One region of the Saccharibacillus sp. WB 17 genome, then DNA from elsewhere that is predicted to be linked to it. Evidence: predicted binding sites of a transcription regulator. Region 1 holds the regulator's gene; the other holds the start of a gene.
The links. Region 1 encodes Rex, which represses fermentation and respiration genes when NADH is low (regulators of the CRP and FNR family bind a similar motif). Its sites were predicted from a motif close to TTGTGAAATATTTCACAA; they were not measured.

Region 1 (5,781 bases):
AACTGACGGGAATCCGCGAAGAACAGCTCGGCGAAGCGCCGGTGCTGGACGAAGCGATCATCGGGATGATTCCGCTGCTCGGCGACGCCGTCCTCGTCGGACATAACGTGGCGTTCGACTTCGGCTTTTTGCAGCGTGCGCTCGACCAGACCGGATATCTGCCGTTTACCGGCCGGATTCTGGACACGATCGACCTGCTGCGCATTTTGTACCCTTCGATTACGAGCTACCAGCTCGGCGCGGTGTCTTCGCAGTTCGGCGTGCCCCACGAACGGCCGCATCAGGCGGATAGCGATGCGTTGGCAACGGCGCACGTTTTTTTGCAATGTCTGGAAGAGGCCCGTTCGCTGCCTTTGGTTACGCTGCAGCGGATCGCCGAACTGCTGGCAGGCGATAGCGATTTGGGCTGGTTTTTCCAAACGCTGGTCGAGGAGAAAGAGATGGAACCTCTTCAGGAAAGCGGCGAATTCAAATTCTACCGCCAGTTCGCGCTCAAAACGGGGGAGTGGGCCGAAGTGCCGCCCGCCCGCGAGATCCGCGACGGCAATCCGCTCGAAGATGTGCCGTTCGGCGATTTTCTGGAACAGGTGCAAAACAATCTGCGCGCCGAGCTGCCGGGTTACGAAGAACGCGAATCGCAGAACATCATGTTCGAAAAAGTGCAGGAAGCGTTCGGAAGCGACAAGCATCTGCTGATCGAGGCGGGAACGGGGACGGGCAAATCGCTCGGCTACCTCATTCCGGCCATTTACGAGAGCGTAAAAAAAGACCGCAAAGTGATGATCAGCACGCATACGATCAACTTGCAGGAACAGCTGCGCGAACGCGACGTTCCGCTGCTGAACCGCGTCGTGCCGTTCGAATTCCGCGCTTCGGTGTTCAAGGGACGCCAGCATTATCTGTGCATGCGCAAGCTTGAACAGAAGATCGACCGGCGCGAATTCACGCATCCCGCGGACGACGTCCTGACGGCGGCGCAGCTGCTCGTCTGGCTGACCCGCACGCAGAGCGGGGACGACGAAGAACTGAATCTCGGTATCGGCCGCGGCCAGGATTTTTGGGACACGATCGCGAGCGAGACGGATTCCTGTCTGGGCCGCGCCTGTCCCTGGTTCCGCAGCTGTTATTATTACCGGGCCAAGCATGAAGCGTCCATGGCCGACGTCGTCGTGACGAATCATTCCAAGCTGTTCTCCGACGTCAAGGCGGACGACCAGCTGCTGCCTGCCTACGAGCGTCTCGTTATCGACGAAGCGCATCACCTCGAAGACGTGGCCGGCAAGCATCTCGGGCTGCACCTGAAATATTTCTCGTTCGTGCATGCGATGACCCGCTTGTACAAGGACGGCAAGAACGGGCAGCTGCCCGCCCTGCGCCAACTGCTTGGCAAGATCGGGCACGAGAAGAAGAATGAATGGAACCGCGCGATCGACGAAGTCATTCCCGAGTTGATCGACGCCAAAGAAAGCTGGGACAAACTGACGGAGCTGCTGTACACGCTGCTGCCCGACCGGGTGGACGTGTCGGCGCCGGAAGCCGGCCAGCATACGCTGCGCCTGACGGCGGGCGAATATCCGAAAGGCTGGGATACGCTCTCGACGCTGGAAGACCAGATCTACGTCGGGCTCGGCGAAGCGATCCGCCGCGGGGAACGCATGGCGGCTTCCGTCAAGGAAGACAGCGGCGACTACACGGCCGAAGGTCTGGCGACCGATATTTCGGGTCTGTTCAAAGACCTGTCCGAAGCGCGCGAATCGCTGCGGTTCTTCATGCGGCTCGACGACGGAAGCACGGTCTACTGGCTCGAAGGCAGCTCGCAGTTCAAAAGCAAGTCGCTGCAAATGTACGCGGTGCCGATCGACGTCAGCGCCCAGCTGCAGCAGCACTTTTTTGATAAAAAGAAAAGCGTCGTTCTCACTTCGGCCACGCTCGCCGTGGACAAAAAGTTCGACTACATGATCGATCAGCTGGGTCTGCGGGAAGCGGCTGTGCAAAAAAGGCTGTTGACGGAAGTGCTGCCGTCGCCGTTCAATTACCGGGAGCAGGCGCTGCTGATCGTCCCGCGCGATTTCCCGAGCGTCAAAGGGCAGATGGCCGACGCTTCGTTCCTCGCCGCGCTGACCGATTCGCTGGCGCGCACGGCGGAAGCGACGCAGGGACGCATGCTCGTGCTGTTCACGTCGTACCGGATGCTGCGCCAGGTGTACGATCCGCTCAAGGAACTGCTCGGCGCTTCCGGCATTTCGCTGATTGGGCAGGGCGTCGACAGCGGAAGCCGAAGCCGCCTCACCCGGCGGTTTCAGGAGAACGCGAAAACGGTGCTGCTCGGCACGAGCAGTTTCTGGGAAGGGGTCGATATTCCCGGCGACGCGCTGACGTGCCTCGCTATCGTGCGGCTGCCGTTCCAGCCTCCGAGCCATCCGCTGCTGGAAGCCAAAAGCGAACTGCTCAAGCGCCAGAACCTCAACCCGTTCATGAAGCTGTCCGTGCCGCAGGCCGTTATCCGCTTCAAGCAGGGGTTCGGCCGCCTGGTGCGTACGCGCCGCGACCGCGGCATCGTGATCGTCTACGATACGCGCGTGATCGAATCGTATTACGGCAAATACTTTTTATACTCGCTTCCGGGTCCCAAAATGGAGCATATGGCGCTCGACCAAATCGTGCCGAGAGTCGCCGAATGGCTGGAACCGGAAGAGAAGTCGGATTAACTTTTCCCCTGGGAGGGACATGGAATGAAAGCGGAAAAAATTTCGGAAGCCGTCGTTCGTAGACTTCCCGTTTACCTGCGTCACCTGACCGAACTGCACAAACGCGAAGTGATGACGGTGTCGTCGCAGGAACTCGGGCAGAAACTGGATCTCAATCCGGCCCAAATCCGGAAAGACCTTGCGTATTTCGGCGATTTCGGCCGAAAAGGCATCGGCTACGACGTCTCGTACCTGATCGAGAAAATTCGCCATATCCTCAAGCTGGACCGTCCGATCAACGTGGCCCTGATCGGCGCCGGCAATCTGGGACATGCGCTGTCCAACTATAATATGTACCTCAAGGAAAGCATGAAGATCGTCGCCGTGTTCGACTCGTACGCGCCGAAGGTCGGCACGCAGATCAACAAGCTGACCGTTCAGCCGATCGAACAACTGAAGCCGACCGTGCAGGAGAAAAACATTCGCGTCGGCATCATCACCGTGCCCGATTCCGAAGCGCAGCGCGTCGCCGACCAGCTGGTCGAAGCCGGCGTCGAAGCGATTTTGAATTTTGCGCCGACCGTGCTCAAAGTGCCGGCCGATGTGCGGATCCATGCGGCCGATTTTACGACCGACCTGCTCAGCCTGGCTTACTACCTCGATAACGGAAAGGAAACCGAAACCCATGACAACGACAAACCATCCGAACAAGTGGATCGTTAGAAACGGCGTATTCGCCACCGGCGAACGGGAAGGGGTCGTCCGCGGCTGCATGATCGTCGACGGAGACACCATCGCCTATATCGGAACCGAAGAACCGGAAGACGCGCGCGATCTGCCGTCGATCGACGGCAAAGGACTGCTGTTTATGCCGGGTCTCGTCAACAGCCACGGCCATACGGCCATGTCGCTGCTGCGCGGATACGGCGACGATATGGTGCTGCAGGAATGGCTGCAGACCAAAATGTGGCCGATGGAAGCCAAGTTCACGTCGGACGACGTGTACTGGGGCAGTTCGCTGTCGATCGTCGAGATGCTCAAAAGCGGCACGACGACGTTCCTCGACATGTACGACCATATGGACCGCGTGGCCGAAGCGGTCGTCCAATCCGGCATGCGGGCGTCGCTGACGCGCGGCGTGATCGGGCTGTGCTCGCAGCAGGAACAAGACGACAAGCTGAATGACGCGATCTCGTTCGCCAAAAACTGGCATGGCCAGGCGGATGGACGCATCACGGTCATGATGTCGCCGCACGCGCCTTATACGTGCCCGCCCGCTTTTATCGAGCGTTTCGTACAGGCGGCGCACGATCTGGATCTGCCGCTGCATACGCATATGTCGGAAACGGCGGCGGAAGTGGAGCAGAACGTACGCGAATACGGGCTGCGTCCGGTCGCGCATCTGGAGAAGCTCGGCTTCTTCTCCCGCCCGTCGATGGTGGCGCATGCCGTCCATTTGACGGACGAAGAGATCGCGATGCTTGCGGCCAACCGGATAGCCGTCTCGCACAATCCGGGCAGCAACCTGAAGCTTGCGAGCGGCGTGGCGAAAGTGCCGCAGCTGCTCAAAGCGGGCGTCGTCGTGTCGCTCGGCACAGACGGCGCAGCCAGCAACAACAATCTCGACATGTTCGAAGAGATGCGTCTGGCCGCGCTGATCCACAAAGGCGTGTCGGGCGATCCGACCGCCGTGCCGGCAGCCGAAGCGCTGCGCATGGCGACGCTGCATGGCGCGCAGTCGCTGTACCTCGACAATCTGGGCACGCTCGAAGCCGGCATGAAAGCGGACTTCGTCGCGCTCGATATCGAGCAGGCCCATTTCCTGCCGCGCACCGATTACGTGTCGCATGCCGTGTATTCGGCGGCCGGTCAGGACGTGCGGCATGTATGGGTAGACGGCATCCAGATCGTCAAGAACCGCGAGTGCCTGACGCTGGACGAAGAGAAAATCCGGTTCGAGGCCCAGTCGGCTTTCGAAGGGCTGTTGGCCCGCTAAGCCGGACACCGGGAGGATACACAACGTGAGCAAGCGCACGAAAGTCATTTTGCTGACCCTGCTCGTCGTGCTGATTTTGCTGGCGGGAGCGTATTTGTACTATATGCTCTCGATGCAGGGCAGAACGGACGAACGCAACGCGGCGATCGCTTCGGCGCGTACGCAGGGACAGCTGACGGAAATCGAACGGGCCGACAAATGGGTCTGGGGCGAAAATTCGATCTTCTGGGTCGTTCAAGGAACGACGGCGTCCGGCGAGGAGCAGTATGTCTGGCTGAAATATACGCCGGAAGGCACTCCGGCATCGGGCGAGAACGCGTTTCGCTCGATGCCGGTCGCCGGAACGATCACCCGGGAAGACATGTGGGATCGGGCCGAAGCGGAGCTTCCGGACGCCAAACTGATCCGGATGCTTCCGGGCGTGTACGGCAACCAATACGTCTGGCAGGTGTTCTACGAACAGCAAGATACGCATTACTACCGCTTCTACAGTCTCAAAGACGGCAGCGCCGTCGGAGAAGCGTTCGATCTGCCGGATTGGTAAGCCGAAGTGTTCGGCAATCTTCCGGCGCATAGCGTATAGAAAAACCCGATTCTCCGAAATGGAGAGTCGGGTTTTTTCGGCGTTCCTCGGATACGTCGGAAAAGGTCGGATAAGTCGGGTACGACGCATACGTCGCCTATTTCGCGCAGAATGAGCCGGATGAGCCGGAGTCGGCTCGACGACGAAAAAGCCTCTTCCCGGACGGGGAAAGGTTTTTTATAGGGCTATAAATGCTGCGCGTTTTTGCACGCTTCTAGGAAGAACCAGGCGGAAAATTGACGTTTTGGCGGTCAAAACCGTGCCAAGCAAGCACCTGCCAAGAGCCGTGCGAATTAGAAAATGGGAAAACGGTGTGATATACTTATGTTTAACGAAGGGGTAAATTTGGATTACAGAAGGAAACGATCGTTGATGGTTTGACGGTTTTGCGTGCGCCAAAAAGCATTTTGCGAAAATGCTCAAAACGGCGCCGTATCGATGATGGATGTCATACTCGGGTCTGAATTTCAAACACAGCATGAAGAGGAGAAATGCCCATTGAAAATCCGTATTCT
Region 2 (5,781 bases), on a different contig from region 1:
ACGATCGACGTGACGCAGCCGGCCAAATATTCGGCTTCGTGCGAATCGCTGCATCCGGAATCGGCGCGAATCGGCGATCTTCGCTTCGAAGGCCGTCCGGTGTCGGCGGACGAACGCTTCGTCGTCGCGACGAACAATTACCGCGCTTTCTCCACGCCGGTCGCCAATCCCGACGGGCAGCGGATCATTCTATCTTCGGCGGACGAGAACCGGCAGATTCTGACCGATTATATCCGCAGCTGCGGCCGCATGTCGCCGCAGGCGGACAATAATTGGAGTCTGACGGGCGTGCCGGCCGGACTCAAGGTCGAACTGCTCTCGTCGCCGGACGCGCGCGAAGGCGGGCTGCCGGACGGTATCTCGTTCGCCGGCATGGGCGAAGGCGGATTTGCCCGGTTCGAAGTGGAACTGTCCGCCCTGGGCGGAAACCAAAAGTAACAGACGAAAAGGTTAGCAAGCTTGTGGTAAATTGAGAGCAGGCAGACAAGCGGGGAGGCGCAGCGGCGCTTCCCCGCTTTTTGCCGGCGAATCACGGCGCCCGCCAACGGCGCATCGACATCTGGGACTTGGACCCGACGGAGGAATGAAGGAAGAATGGACAAGACGACGGAAATGATCTGGAAACGCAACAAAGTGATCGTGTGGATTTTGTGGTCGGTACTGGCGATTGCCATTGTACAGGCTTTTTTTGACGCTTCGCTGTGGGTAACGAATATCGCCGGGGTGGTGCTCTGCGCAGCGATCGACTTGATGAATCGAAGACAAATCGGCATCCGCGTCATTCCGTGGGTGATCACCGCCATTTTGGCGGCATTCAGCATTTATTTCAATTTTGGCAAAATCGAAACGTCGACGGCGCTTATCTTCTGCATCGTGCTGTTGATCTATCCGCACTACAAATATTTTGCGGTCGCTTTCGGGCTTGTCCTGATCAATATGCCGATCCAGATCATGAACGGCGCGCAGGTCGCGGCCGAGACGTCCAAGACCGATCTGTACGCGGACGTGTTCGCGATGTTTCTGCTGACGGGAGCCGCGCTCGTAAGCGTCGCGTTCCTCAACCTGCACATGTATCGCAGCAGCGAGCGGCAGCGGGAAGCCAGCGAAACGGCCGGGCGGCAGGTGGAGTTCCTGCTGGAACGCGTGCAGCAGTCCGCCGAAGGGCTGAAGCGTTTCTCGGAACAGACGAAGCTTGAAGTGAACGAGGTCGGCAGCATCACGAACGAAGTGATTCTGGCTTTCCGCGAAGTAGCCCGGGGCATGGAAGAACAGGCCGGAAGCGTGACGCGAATCAACGATGCGCTCTCGGTGTCCGACAGCCATATCGAGGACGTGACGAAATACGCCGGCGAGATGCAGCGCTTGTCTGAAGAGACCGCCGCGGCGGGCGACGAAGGCGATTCGCAGATGGAAACGTTGGTCGGACGGATCGACGAGCTGGACGAGACGATGCTCCGGACGTCGCGGCAGATGCAGGACTTTACGCAGGCGAGCCGTTCCATGTCCGATATTTTGACGCAGATCGACCAGATTTCCCGTCAGACGCATCTGCTGTCGCTGAACGCTTCGATCGAAGCGGCGCGTGCGGGCGATCACGGCAAGGGCTTCGCGGTCGTGGCGGGCGAAGTGGGCGCGCTTGCCGGCCACTCCAGCGAATCGGCCGGACAGATCGGCGAGATCCTGAACGGACTCCAACAGCAGATCGAAGCGCTGGACCGCCGGCTCGAAGAAGGATTGCAGACGCTTGAGCAGAGCAAATCGTCCACGCGAAAAACGGGCGAAGTGTTCGCGGCCGTACGCCGCAGCGCGCACAGCGTGCTGGAACAGGCGCAGCGCGTGCAGCAGACGTCGTCCGGCCTGCGCGATTTCTCCGGCCGGATGGTCGGGGAGATGTCGGAAGTGGCCGGCATTACCGAACAGTCCAGCGCCGCTTCCGAGCAGATTCTGGCCAGCATGGAAGAGCAGCGCAGTATGACCGGGCGGATGACCGACAGCTTCGGCGAACTTGAAGCGCTGATCGTCAGCCTGAACCGGCTCGTGATCCAGGAGCCGGCCAAAGGGTAATCGCCTTTTGGCCCAAAGATCCGAACGCTGCCCGTCGATCATGCAAAAAACCTCGAACCTTTCGCTCCGCGGCGAAAAGTTCGAGGTTTTTTGGTTTTTTTAAAAGAGAAGAAAACGTTGGACAATCAGCAAAGCGGTTAATCGCCCGCCATCCGGTAGAGCGCCGAACTGAGCATGATCCGGTCTCGGAGCCCCTGCGTCGCATGGATGGCATTGTCGTCCGTGACGAAAAACGCTTCGACGCCGGGCTGCCGCTCGATATACGCCATGCCGTCTTCAAGTCCCATAACGAAAGCGGCGGTGGAGAGGGCATCGGCGTCCGTCGCGTTTTCGCTGACGATCGTGATGCTTTTCAAGCCGTTCTGCGTCGGGTAACCGGTCCGCGGATCGAGGATATGGTGGTAGCGGACGCCGCCCTGGATAAAGAAGCGTTCGTACACGCCGGAAGAGTCGATCGTCTCGTCGTTGATCCGGATCGTGCCCAGCTGGCTGCCGCGGCTCTGATCGGGGTCCTGCAGACCGACGTTCCAATTCGCTCCGCCCGGCTTGGCGCCGACGGCCACGATGCTGCTTCCGCCGAGGTTGATCAGCGCGCTGTCCAATCCGTGCTCGCGCAGATAGAGCGACACCTGGTCCGCCGCATAGCCTTTGCCGATCGAACCGAGGTCGAGCACCATGCCGGGCCGCTCCAGCTTGATCGTCCGTTTGGCTTCATCGAACGTGATCCGGCGGTAATCGGTCAGCCGGCGCGCCGCTTCAAGCTGCGCCTTATCCGGCACTTTGGCGTTCTCGTGTCCGATATTCCACAGATTGATCAGCGGACCGATCGACGGATCGAGCAGGCCGCCGGTCTCTTTCGCGTAGCGAACCGCCATTTTGACGACGTCGAACGTTCCCTGCGACACGGGGACCGCCGCCCGGCCGGCCTCGGCATTGACTTGGTACAGGTCGCTGTCTTCGTTGGTGCGGCTCAGTTCCAGATCGATTTTGCCGAGCAGGTCGCGAATATCGTCCAGATGGCGTTCGGTCGCTTTCGGATCGTAAATTTTGATCGTGGCCACCGTGTCATACACGTAGAACGTGGCCGACACCGGCTCGACCGCTGCTGCCTGCGCCGTACCGGTACGTTCGTCCGCTTCCGAACCGCAGCCGCCGAGCATCGACGCAAGGACCAGCAGAGCCCCTGTCATTCTTATCGTTTTTCCCGCATGCTTCCACATCGTTGAAGTCACCGTCCTGTCAGAATCGGTCTTCCCCGGACTGCCGAAGCAGTCGAACTTTGTGAAAGACCTCACATTCATCATACTCCAGGCAAGGACAGATGCGGCAGCGAAAATTAGTCCAATTTTTGATTATTTTTTGGCCGACAGTTCTTTGTCTCTCAGCGCGGCGGCGTCCAGCATCGCTTTGTATTCCGCCAAGACGCGTTTCTCGCGCTTGCGGTTCTCCCGGTCTTCTTCCGACAGCGCTTTGTACAGCGAGAAGCACATGCCGATGATGATAACCGCAAAAGGCAGCGCGACGACGATCGAAGCGGTCTGCAGCGCGGTCAGCCCGCCGCTGATCAGCAGTACGACCGCGATCGACGACTGTACCAATCCCCACGTAATCTTGATTTTGGCGGAAGGGTCCAGCGTGCCGTTCGACGACAGCATGCCGAGCACGAACGTGGCGGAGTCGGCGGACGTGATGAAGAACATCGCGATCAGCAGCAGCGCGACGAAGGAGACGATCATGCCGAGCGGCAGGTTTTGCAGCATGAGGAACAGCGCAGAAGTCACGTCTTCTTCGACGGCTGCCGCAAGGCCGCTGCCTTCAAAGCGCGCGGAGTAGATGCCCGAACCGCCGAACACGGCGAACCAGAAGCAGCCGAACAGGCTGGGCACGAGCATGACGCCGAGTATAAATTCGCGAATGGTGCGTCCGCGCGATACCCGGGCGATAAAGGTGCCGACGAACGGCGCCCAGGAGATCCACCACGCCCAGTAGAAGAGCGTCCAGGCCGATACCCATGTGCTGTCGGAGAACGGGGTCATGCGCAGGCTCATCTGGACGATGTTCTGCACGTAGCCGCCGAGCGTCACGGTGAACGTATCGAAGATGAACGCCGTAGGGCCGACGAACAGAACGAACAGCAGCAGCGCGGCGGCCGCGACCATGTTCACGTTGCTCAGGATGCGGATACCTTTGTCGAGTCCGGTCGTGGACGAGATCAGGTAGATGACGGTCACGACCGCGATGATCAGCACCTGCACCAGAATGGTACTGGAATAGCCAAAGATCTGCTGGATGCCGCCCGCGATTTGCAGCGTGCCGAGTCCGAGCGAGGTGGCGACGCCGAACGCGGTAGCGATGACGGCCAGAATGTCGATCGCTTTGCCGATCGGGCCGTTGACCCGGTCGCCGAGCAGCGGCACGAACGTCGAGCTGATCAGCCCTTTATACCCTTTGCGGAACTGGAAGTAGGCGAGAGCCAGCGAGATGACCGAGTAGATCGCCCAAGGATGCAGTCCCCAGTGGAAAAAAGAATAACGCATCGCGACCTGGGCCGCCTGCGCCGTGCCGGGTTCCGTGCCTTCCGGCGGATCGATATAATGCGAGACCGGTTCCGCTACGCCCCAGAAAACGAGCCCGATGCCCATGCCGGCGCTGAACAGCATCGCGAACCAGGTCGGCGTGGAGTATTCGGGTTCGTCGTCGTCCTGTCCCAGCTTGATCTTGCCGAAGCGGCTGAACGCGAGATAGACGGCGAAGATGAGAAACCCGAACGCGGCGATCAGGTAGAACCAGCCGAACTTTTCTGTGGAAAAGTCCAAAGCCGCCTGCGCGGAAGTGCCCAGTTGGTCGGGAAACAGAGCCCCCCATAAAACAAAAGCGAGTATGATCGCCAGAGCGACGGCGAAAACCATAAATTTAACCCCTTCCCAAGTATACATATTCATTGTTGAGCATCGGCCGAACGGCCTCACTGAACATGAATTACCCAGTAAGGGACCAAACGAAAAAAAAGCCGATCAGAGATCGGCGGGGTAGAGTAGTCCGAACTGCTTGCGCGCTTCTTCCATCACTTCAGCGGCGGCCAGCGAACAGTCCCGGGAATTGACGGAAGACTCGGAGTCGCCGGAGCGGACGACGTCGACGAATTCCTGGATTTCGTAGCTCATGACCGGCTTGCCGGCCGGCTCGCTGATATCCTCGATGCTGCCGTCGCGGTAGCGGATCTGTACGCTGCCCGGTTCGCTGATCTTGTCGATCAGGATGCTGCCGAGTTCGCCCTGGATTTCCGAAGGCACGAGCGAATCGGTAATTTTGGAAAACATCACGACCGCGTCCATGTCCGCGTAGCGGGCGAGCAGGCTGCCTTCGCCGTCGACGCCCGACTCCAGCATGTACGCCGTCGCTTTGACTTCTTCCGGCCTGCCGAACAGCAGCACCATCGGATAGATGCAGTACAGCCCGAGGTCCATCAGCGCCCCGTTTGAGAACTCCGGCCGGAACGCGTTGAGCACCATGCCTTCCTTATACGCATCGTAGCGTGAAGAATACTGGCCGTAATTTGCGAAGTAACGGCGGATCGGCCCGATTTTGTGCAGATTTTGCCGCAGCAGCGCGAACGAGGGAAGCAGCGTCGTCTTCACCGCTTCCATAAGCACGGCGCCGCCTTCTTCCGCGGCCGCGAACATGTCGCGCACCTCGCGGGCGTTGGAAGCCATGGGC

Region 2: the regulator Rex is predicted to act here: its motif matches at 3,344-3,361, upstream of FTE24_RS07945 (FAD:protein FMN transferase).

Annotation. Positions count from the first base shown of each region.
Region 1 covers NZ_VPFK02000044.1:33,227-39,007, reverse strand. The annotation lists gene dinG (ATP-dependent DNA helicase DinG) at 1-2,708, shown strand, start outside; gene FTE24_RS19845 (redox-sensing transcriptional repressor Rex) at 2,733-3,410, shown strand; gene FTE24_RS19840 (amidohydrolase) at 3,373-4,683, shown strand; gene FTE24_RS19835 (DUF5590 domain-containing protein) at 4,709-5,227, shown strand; gene FTE24_RS19830 (heavy-metal-associated domain-containing protein) at 5,765-5,781, shown strand, end outside.
Region 2 covers NZ_VPFK02000015.1:149,270-155,050, reverse strand. The annotation lists gene FTE24_RS07955 (bifunctional 2',3'-cyclic-nucleotide 2'-phosphodiesterase/3'-nucleotidase) at 1-438, shown strand, start outside; gene FTE24_RS07950 (methyl-accepting chemotaxis protein) at 595-2,064, shown strand; gene FTE24_RS07945 (FAD:protein FMN transferase) at 2,202-3,254, opposite strand; gene FTE24_RS07940 (glycine betaine uptake BCCT transporter) at 3,417-4,973, opposite strand; gene FTE24_RS07935 (Gfo/Idh/MocA family protein) at 5,079-5,781, opposite strand, start outside.